DNA from 2 places in the Lysinibacillus phoenicis genome. Region 1 is predicted to be linked to the other one. Evidence: riboswitches for the same ligand, from Rfam matches in the RefSeq annotation. Region 1 holds a riboswitch; the other holds the start of a gene.
What was found. Region 1 has a riboswitch for cyclic di-AMP ahead of ABC382_RS23575 (TrkH family potassium uptake protein). Riboswitches for the same ligand answer to the same signal wherever they lie in the genome.
Positions count from the first base shown of each region.

Region 2: another riboswitch for cyclic di-AMP. It lies ahead of ABC382_RS14040 (APC family permease); the one in region 1 lies ahead of ABC382_RS23575 (TrkH family potassium uptake protein).

Region 1 is NZ_JBDFMP010000002.1:4,400,966-4,405,187, reverse strand. Features, by position in the region: gene floA (flotillin-like protein FloA) at 1-23, opposite strand, end outside; gene ABC382_RS23585 (NfeD family protein) at 27-1,355, opposite strand; gene rpsU (30S ribosomal protein S21) at 1,660-1,833, opposite strand; cyclic di-AMP (ydaO/yuaA leader) riboswitch at 2,087-2,226, shown strand; gene ABC382_RS23575 (TrkH family potassium uptake protein) at 2,327-3,664, shown strand; gene ABC382_RS23570 (potassium channel family protein) at 3,689-4,222, shown strand, end outside.
Region 2 is NZ_JBDFMP010000002.1:2,531,671-2,535,892, forward strand. Features, by position in the region: gene ABC382_RS14035 (xanthine phosphoribosyltransferase) at 1-430, opposite strand, end outside; purine riboswitch at 566-667, opposite strand; gene ABC382_RS14040 (APC family permease) at 831-2,654, opposite strand; cyclic di-AMP (ydaO/yuaA leader) riboswitch at 2,774-2,922, opposite strand; gene ABC382_RS14045 (PepSY domain-containing protein) at 3,121-3,642, opposite strand; gene ABC382_RS14050 (PepSY domain-containing protein) at 3,733-4,222, opposite strand, start outside.

The sequences.
Region 1 (4,222 bases):
ATTAGAGCTAAATCAAATCCCATTTTCTATTCCTCCATCTCTTTATCTGTTCGTCTCACAACAATACGTGAGCCTTCTACTTTAATAATTTCTACATGTTGATTTACATCGATATAGCCACCTTCAGAAACAATATCAATGCGTTCATTACCAAGAACCATAGTACCTGCTGGACGAAGTGGCGTAAGCGTTTTCCCCACTTTACCTAGCAGTTCTGTGCGATTCACATTGGACACATACCCTTCCTCAGTCGTAGTTGCATCCATTAACACAAGCTTGTTTAAGACATGCAGTTTTTTCCCGAAAAATTTCATCAGAATCACCATTCCTATCATCGCTATCACCAACGCAATGAGAATTGCTATTATCATTTGCATCATATTTGCACCTGCCAGTATCAGACTTAGCACTATTAATACGCCACCTAAAATACCAACAATACCACCGGGGACAAAAAACTCTGCAACTACAAGCGCTAAACCAACAATAAATAACAATAATGTTTCATAACCCGCAAAGCCTGCAACCATATGTCCGAAGAAAAATAAACCAAGTGCTGATAACCCCATTATACCTGGAACGCCAAAGCCTGGCGAATAGAGCTCCATCACAAGTCCTAAACTTGCGATTGATAATAAAATCGGGACAATGATTGGATTTGTAATAAAACGAGCCAATTTTTCAGAAAAGGTCGGTTCGATTGAAACAACATCGCTACCATTCAGGTTGGTTACCTCTAATAGCTTTTGAAAATTTTTAACTGTTCCTTCAGAGTACTTGACCTTTAATGCTTCAGAGGCTGATAAAGTTAACAAGTTTTTCCCTTCCGCACGATATTCAGGCAGGTCATAATTAGAATCAGCCATTGCTAAAGCGTACTTTGGATCACGCCCAGATGTTTCTGCTGCTGCTTTCATTTGAGCAAGCCAGGCACTATTAGCCTTTAAATCTGCTGCATTCCCAGCTGAATCAATGACCGCTGCTGCACCGATTGTTCCATTTGGTACCATGTAGATTTCATCCGCATGTAAGGCTATAAAAGCACCTGCTGAATGGGCATCCTTATTAATAAAAGCAATCTTACGTATATCCGAGGCATCCATAAGCATGGCGATATCACTTGCTGCATTTACAAAGCCACCAGGCGTATGTATATCTAAGATAATGGCCTCGGCATTATTTTCTTCAGCCTCTTTAAAAGCTCGTTCTAAAAATGCGTGAAGTCCTCGCTCTACTTCATTATGAATAGGAACCTGGTAGACCTTACTGCTTGCAAAAGCCGAAGTTAATGGAAACGCTAACAAAAAAGTCATCCATATTACTAATAGATAGCTGAGGATTCTCCGTTTTCGCACCTTTTTCCCTCCCTTCTAACATGCTTCTCCTCTTATATACGGTCTATCATGCGAAAAGTTTCACAAATCTTAAAAGTTTATTAACTTCTTTAATTCTATTCCAAATACCAACACTTAGTATGTACAAAAAAGCCGAATGAATCAACTTGATTTCATTCGGCTTTTTCTTATGTACGTAAGAATGAGCAATGTAAAATACCTGAAATTAATCAACATTGTGATTAATCTCAGGTATAACTTTGTCTGCTCAGTGAATCATACAATTGCGTGTTATGAACGTAGGGATTTTTAATGGGAAATTAAATTACCACTTACGTTTACGTGCAGCTTCTGATTTCTTTTTACGTTTTACGCTAGGTTTTTCGTAGAACTCGCGCTTTCTAACTTCTTGAATTGTACCACTTTTTGATACAGTACGTTTGAAGCGGCGAAGAGCATCTTCAAGCGATTCGTTTTTGCGAACGACAGTTTTTGACATCTCTCTTTCCCTCCCTCCGAACACACGTCAATACACAATTAGGCAAATAACCTTCTGTTGTGTACTAAAAAATTATATCGTATTGTCTAATAATGGTCAATAGAAAGTGTGCGAAAATATCAAGTGAATTTTTGGTTTTATTTTTGCTCGAATTATTAATGAATATTTCGCTCACAATATAAAATAATTACATTTTCCTATTAATTAAGGGGTTTACAAAAAATAGAATATGGGCGTAGAATAATCACATTCAATTTCATATCGGCCAAATCTCAAACGTTGAGAACGGAGGACCCAATCTTTTGGGGTTAATTCTGCTATTGCAGAAGGGATGAGAATCTCTTTCGCCATCCTACCCGTCAGCTAACTTCGTCGGCTAAAGCGAAGGAGGTCATACAAGACCACCATTAAAAGCATGTTTTTCTATGCCTGTGCATGCTTTTTTAGTAGGTCTTTTTATTATGCCGTTTAATAAAAGATTAAGGAGAACACGATGAACAATTTTAAAAATACATTAAATCCTCCCAAAATTCTCGTACTTGGTTTTGCATTGATTATTGTGATAGGGACGTTTCTTTTAACGCTGCCTTTCTCCACTGAGGATGGGAACGGACTACCCTTTTTAGATGCATTATTCACCGCTACCTCTGCAACTTGTGTCACAGGGTTGATTGTTGTGGATACAGGAGATACATTTTCCATTTTTGGAGAATTGGTGATATTATCATTAATCCAAATCGGTGGCCTAGGATTTATGACATTTGCAACTTTATTATTTTTAATACTTGGAAAGAAAATTTCTTTAAAAGAAAGATTGTTGCTAAAAGAAGCATTCAATAATATTTCGATTGCTGGTCTTGTTAAATTAGTAAAAAGAATATTGCTCTTTACAGCGTTAATTGAAATAATCGGCGGCCTTATTTTAACTATTCGTTTTTCATTTGACATGCCGATAGGAAAAGCTTTTTATTTTGGATTTTTTCATGCCATTTCTAATTTCAACAACGCAGGATTTGATTTAATGGGTGGTTTTAACGGAATGACATCCTACGTAGATGACCCATTTGTTGTTTTGACAATTTGTGCGCTAATTACAATTGGTGGCTTAGGATTTATTGTCATGAATGAATTGTATGAATATCGAAAGACAAAAAGGCTCTCCGTCCATACAAAAATTGTCTTAGCGACTACACTTCTATTGACTGCTAGCGCAACCATTTTGATTTTTTTATTTGAATATAGCAATTCAAAAACAATCGGTCCATTATCTGAGTGGGGCAAAATATTAGGTTCTTTTTATCAAGCTGTAACACCAAGAACAGCTGGGTCCAATACTCTTTCAATTGGTGACTTAACCCATTCCACATTATTTTTAATCATTCTCTTAATGTTTATAGGAGCTGGGTCTGGTTCCACTGCTGGTGGTATTAAGATTACAACATTCGCTGTATTAGTAGCTACCATGTGGTCACAAATCAGAGGGAAAGAAGATGTTGTTTTATTTAAACGTCGAATTGTCAACGAAACCATTTTAAAAGCGTTAACTGTCACAATGTGTGGCGCCATGATTGTTATAGTTGTGACAATTCTTCTTAGTATTATTGAACAACGGCATAGCTTCATGATGTATTTATTTGAGGCTACCTCTGCCTTTGCTACTGTTGGTCTTTCGATGGGACTAACGCCAGAACTAACACCAGGTGGTCGTGTTCTTATTATTTTGACAATGTTCGCTGGAAGACTTGGTCCATTAACTATAGCTTTCGCCATTACAAAACGACGAAAAAAAGAGGCTTTTCGACATCCAAAAGGAAATATTATGATTGGATAATCAAATTAGAGGAGTGTGTGATCTATGGCAATCAAACAATATGCCGTAATAGGCTTAGGAAGATTCGGAACAAGTGTCGCCCGACGATTACATGAAGCGGGACAAGAAATATTAGGAATTGATGTAAATGAAGAAAGAGTTGAGGATGCAGAACCTTATGTAACCCATGCAGTAGTAGCTGATACAACAGAAGAAAAAGCTTTAACATCCCTTGGTATAGGAAACTTCGATTGTGTCATTGTGGCAATCGGTAACGATATGCAGTCTAGTATTTTAACTGTGTCCTTATTAAAAGAGCTAGGAATCAAAAAGGTTATTGCAAAGGCACTTGGTAAAAGACATGGGCAAGTCTTAGATAAAGTTGGTGCTGATTGGATTATTTATCCTGAACGAGATATGGGAGAGCGCGTGGCAAATCAGCTACTATCCCCCAATATGCTGAATTATATCGAACTATCCAAGGAATACAGTATTGAAGAAATTATGATTCCCTCCAAAATGGCTGGGCATAATTTACGGGATTTAGATTTACGTGCAAAATATAACGTCAGTGTGATT
Region 2 (4,222 bases), 1.9 Mb from region 1:
CAGCTTGTGCAGCAATATCAAGTAAGCCTTTGACAGCTTCACCATTTGCTAAGAAATCGTCAATGATTAAAATATTGTCATCTTCATTTAAGAAATTACGTGATACAGAGATATCATTTGTTTCATTCTTTGTGAATGAATGTACCTTTGATGAGTAAAGGTTATCTGAAAGTGTTAAAGATTTACGTTTACGAGCAAATACTACAGGTGCACCAATTTCTAAGCCTAGCATGACAGATGGTGCAATGCCTGAAGATTCAATTGTTAAAATCTTAGTAATAACTTGATCAGAGAAACGATTTGAGAATTCGTGACCAATTTCCTTCATTAACATCGGATCAATTTGATGATTTAAAAATGAATCTACCTTTAATACTGATGAAGATAAAACCTTACCTTCTTGCATAATTTTGTCGTGTAATAACTTCATTTCTTTCATATCCTTCTTTCGTTAATAATAATAAAAAAACGCTGGATGTCTTGTTTCCATTCAGCTACGAGTGGAGCAAGGCATTCAGCGTAAAAACGTCGAAACGAATAGAAAACATCATTAAAATTGAAGTTCTCTAAAAGCATTGCTACCCATAGTCGATTTATTTACGGTAAATCGGTAGAAACTTGCGAGCCCTATTCTCGCTATTATATGAGTGGATTGTATGAAACTATCAGAATAACCAATTTATCACTTTATTCGGTAAGAGCTTATATCTCATATTGAAAAAAGTTTAATTTTTCGGAATTTAATGGTATTCTGCAACTTTTCAATTGTAAACGTTCGTGTTTTCAATCAACGTACTGATTATAACAGACTATTTTCTAGCTTGCTAGCATTATTTTGATAAATGGAAAGGTACTGTCATAATGACGACATTTCTGTGAAATAACAGTGTCGTACGAATTAATAAGCTAGATTGATTGTGTAGCATATGGTGCCACCCTTTTTTCGGTAAAAATTGTGGGATGACAACTGTTACTTTATGACCTGTCTTCGTACATTGATGTTCCACCTTATCAATAAATTTAATCAATGGCTGTGTGATACTGCGATATGGTGAATAATAAGTTACTAGTCGTACATCTGGTTGCCAGGCCTTCCATTTCTCTTCAAAAGCCTTTGCATCCGCTTGGTCGAAGGCTACGTAAAATGCAATTACCTTCTCAACATGTAATGATTTCGCATAATGAAGGGAATTTTCAACAACTTTCGTTATACCAGCTACTGGTACAATAAAAACATTCCCCTCAATAGCAGCTAGTTCCTCATGATTTAATCTTAATTGTTCTCCAACGGCCTGATAATGGAGCTTAATCCGATGGAATAGAAAAATAATAATTGGTAAAAAGATAAACACTGGCCATACTTGAGGCATTTTTGTTACAAAAAACATCATCGCTACGATGAAAGAAATAGCAGCACCAATTGTGTTGATCGTAAATTTTGCAATCCATCCTTTAGGTTTATCACGCCACCATTTTCGCATCATTCCTGTTTGCGCTAATGTAAACGGAATAAATACCCCTACAGCATATAGTGGAATTAAATGCTCAGTTGCTCCATCAAATAAAATGATTAAGACAATAGCCGCTGCACCTAGCATCAGGATGCCATTTGAATAACCAAGACGGTCTCCCCGAATTTGGAATATTCTTGGGATAAAGCCATCCTTTGATAAATTTACTGCTAACAAAGGAAATGCTGAGTAACCTGTATTTGCAGCAAGAACTAAAATCATTGCCGTTGTACCCTGGACAATGTAATAAAATAGATTTCTACCTACGCTCGCTTCTGCAAGTTGAGAAACAACTGTAGCTTCCGCTGTTGGCGCAATCCCATAAAAATAAGCCAAACTAACAATGCCTATAAATAAAACGGCTAAAATAGCACCCATTGCTAAAAGCGTTTTAGCTGCGTTATTAGGAGCAGGATTTTTAAAATTAGGGATGGCATTTGAAATAGCCTCTACCCCTGTTAAAGCTGAGCTCCCTGATGCAAATGCCTTTAATAAAATAAATAAACTAATTCCTGCAACCGGTGTACCGACCTTTGGATGTAGCTCTGCTGGCACCTGACCAGTTGCGACATGATAGAGCCCCATTCCAATTAACAAGAGCATAACACCTACAAACAGATAGACTGGGTATGCCAAAATAGAAGCAGATTCTGTTACACCACGTAAGTTTAAGATTGTTAAAAAAACCACAAAGAATATAGCAATGGGTACATTGTAGGGGTGGAGGCTTGGAAATGCCGAAGTAATGGCATCTGTACCTGCTGATACACTTACCGCTACTGTTAAAATATAATCAACAAGTAAGGACCCTCCAGCCACAAGACCTGCATTTACCCCTAAATTCTCCCGTGATACTACATAGGCCCCTCCCCCATGTGGATAGGCGAAAATAACTTGACGATAGGAGAGAATTAGTGCCACAAGCAAGATAACGACTCCAGCAGCAATTGGTAGAGAGTACCAAAGGGCAAGTGTACCCACTGTCATCAGGACAATTAAAATTTGTTCTGGTCCATAGGCTACTGAAGACAAGGCATCTGATGATAATATGGCTAATGCCTTTGTTTTACTAAGCTTTTGTTCCCCTAACGCATCGGATCTTAATGGTTTACCGATTACATAACGTTTGAATGAGGATTTCATTGTTAAACACCTTCTAGTTTTATAGAGTGTGTTTCGCCTTTCTAAATAAGATCAAAAAACGCCTACAAGTCATCACTAAATAAGACTTGTAGACGCTCATCCGTCTGCCAAGCTCCAACTTTTCTGCTCTTAACGCTTACGAGGTTAGCTGTCGGATTCGGGCCTGAGTAGCCCTACTCTTCAAATGAAGAGATTCACCCCAAGGATGGCTGATGCCATCCGTCAAAAATGGGTCCCCCGCGTTTAGTTGCTTCAGCGATTTAGAAATTTGAAACTTTTATAATGATGTCATATTACGCCTGTCAATTAAAAAAGTAAAGAAGAAAATTTTTCACTTTTATGAGAGAAAAACATAGACTTTTTTTCGAAATCGTTTGGAATTCACCTACAAATGCCAAGCAAATTCTCTCAGAACAGCAAAAGGCTACTGTAAAAGTATGCTCTACTTTTACAGTAGCTCTCTATATTAGTCATTATAATCCTGTTCAAAATCAACAATATTCCCCGTCATAGAATCCACATCTACTTCATATTCATATTGACCATCTTTCAATTCAATTTCATAGATGCCATCATCGAGCTTAATTTTTGTTACAGTACCTTTTGCTTTCTTTAAGGCTGTTTCGATAGCCTGCTCTTTAGTAATGTTAGTAGTTACTGTAGTTGCTAGTTTATTGTCGTCCATATCATCGTTATCTCGACGTTCTTTTTTCTGCTTGAGTAATTTCCCAGTATAAGCATCAAATTTCAAATCATATTCTTCTGTATCAGTATAGACCTCTACTTCATAAATAGAACGATACTGATTTTTGTCTAACTCGATATCCGCTACTGTACCATCAACTACTGTAAGGGCCTTCTTCTCAATCTCTTGCATTGTTAACACCTTTTTTTCTTGAGCATCTCCAGATAATAATGTTGTCGAGCCAATCGCTGCACCAACCCCAAGTGTAACTACTAATGCTGGAATCATAATCATTTTTTTCATATCTATCTCTCCTTTGTTTTATCTATTCTTAGCTTACCAAGCAAAGATGATAGAACTATAAGAGAAACATTAGAATTTCATGAGAATGAATTATTGATCATCATCCCATGTAATGGACAGAACTTCCCCTGAAACAGCATGGATTTGAAAAGTGGCTTCGTCATCCTGTGTTTCAATTTCAACTAAATAATAACCACCTTCTGCCGTTTCTTCAAAATCAACTGAGTCCACTTCCCCCGTCAATTGTCCTAGCGCTATTTGAATAGCCTGTTGTTCAGTAATTATAGGTTCTTCTACAGGTGGTTTATGCGGCTCAACATTTTCCACCGATACTATTTCACCCGAGTAGGCATTGACAGTTAAATCTTTTTGTTGGTTTTCTTTCTCAACACGTACCGTATAAGTGGTATCTGTTAACTTTATACTTTCAACATCACCATATTTCTGTTTTACCATTTGTCTTATTTGCTTTTCAGTTAACAATAACTTCGTTTGTCCTTCTTTTATTGTTAAATCAGTTACCTGTTGTGTTTTAGCATCTAGCATAGCTATATACTTGACATTGTCACGTGTAAAAAAC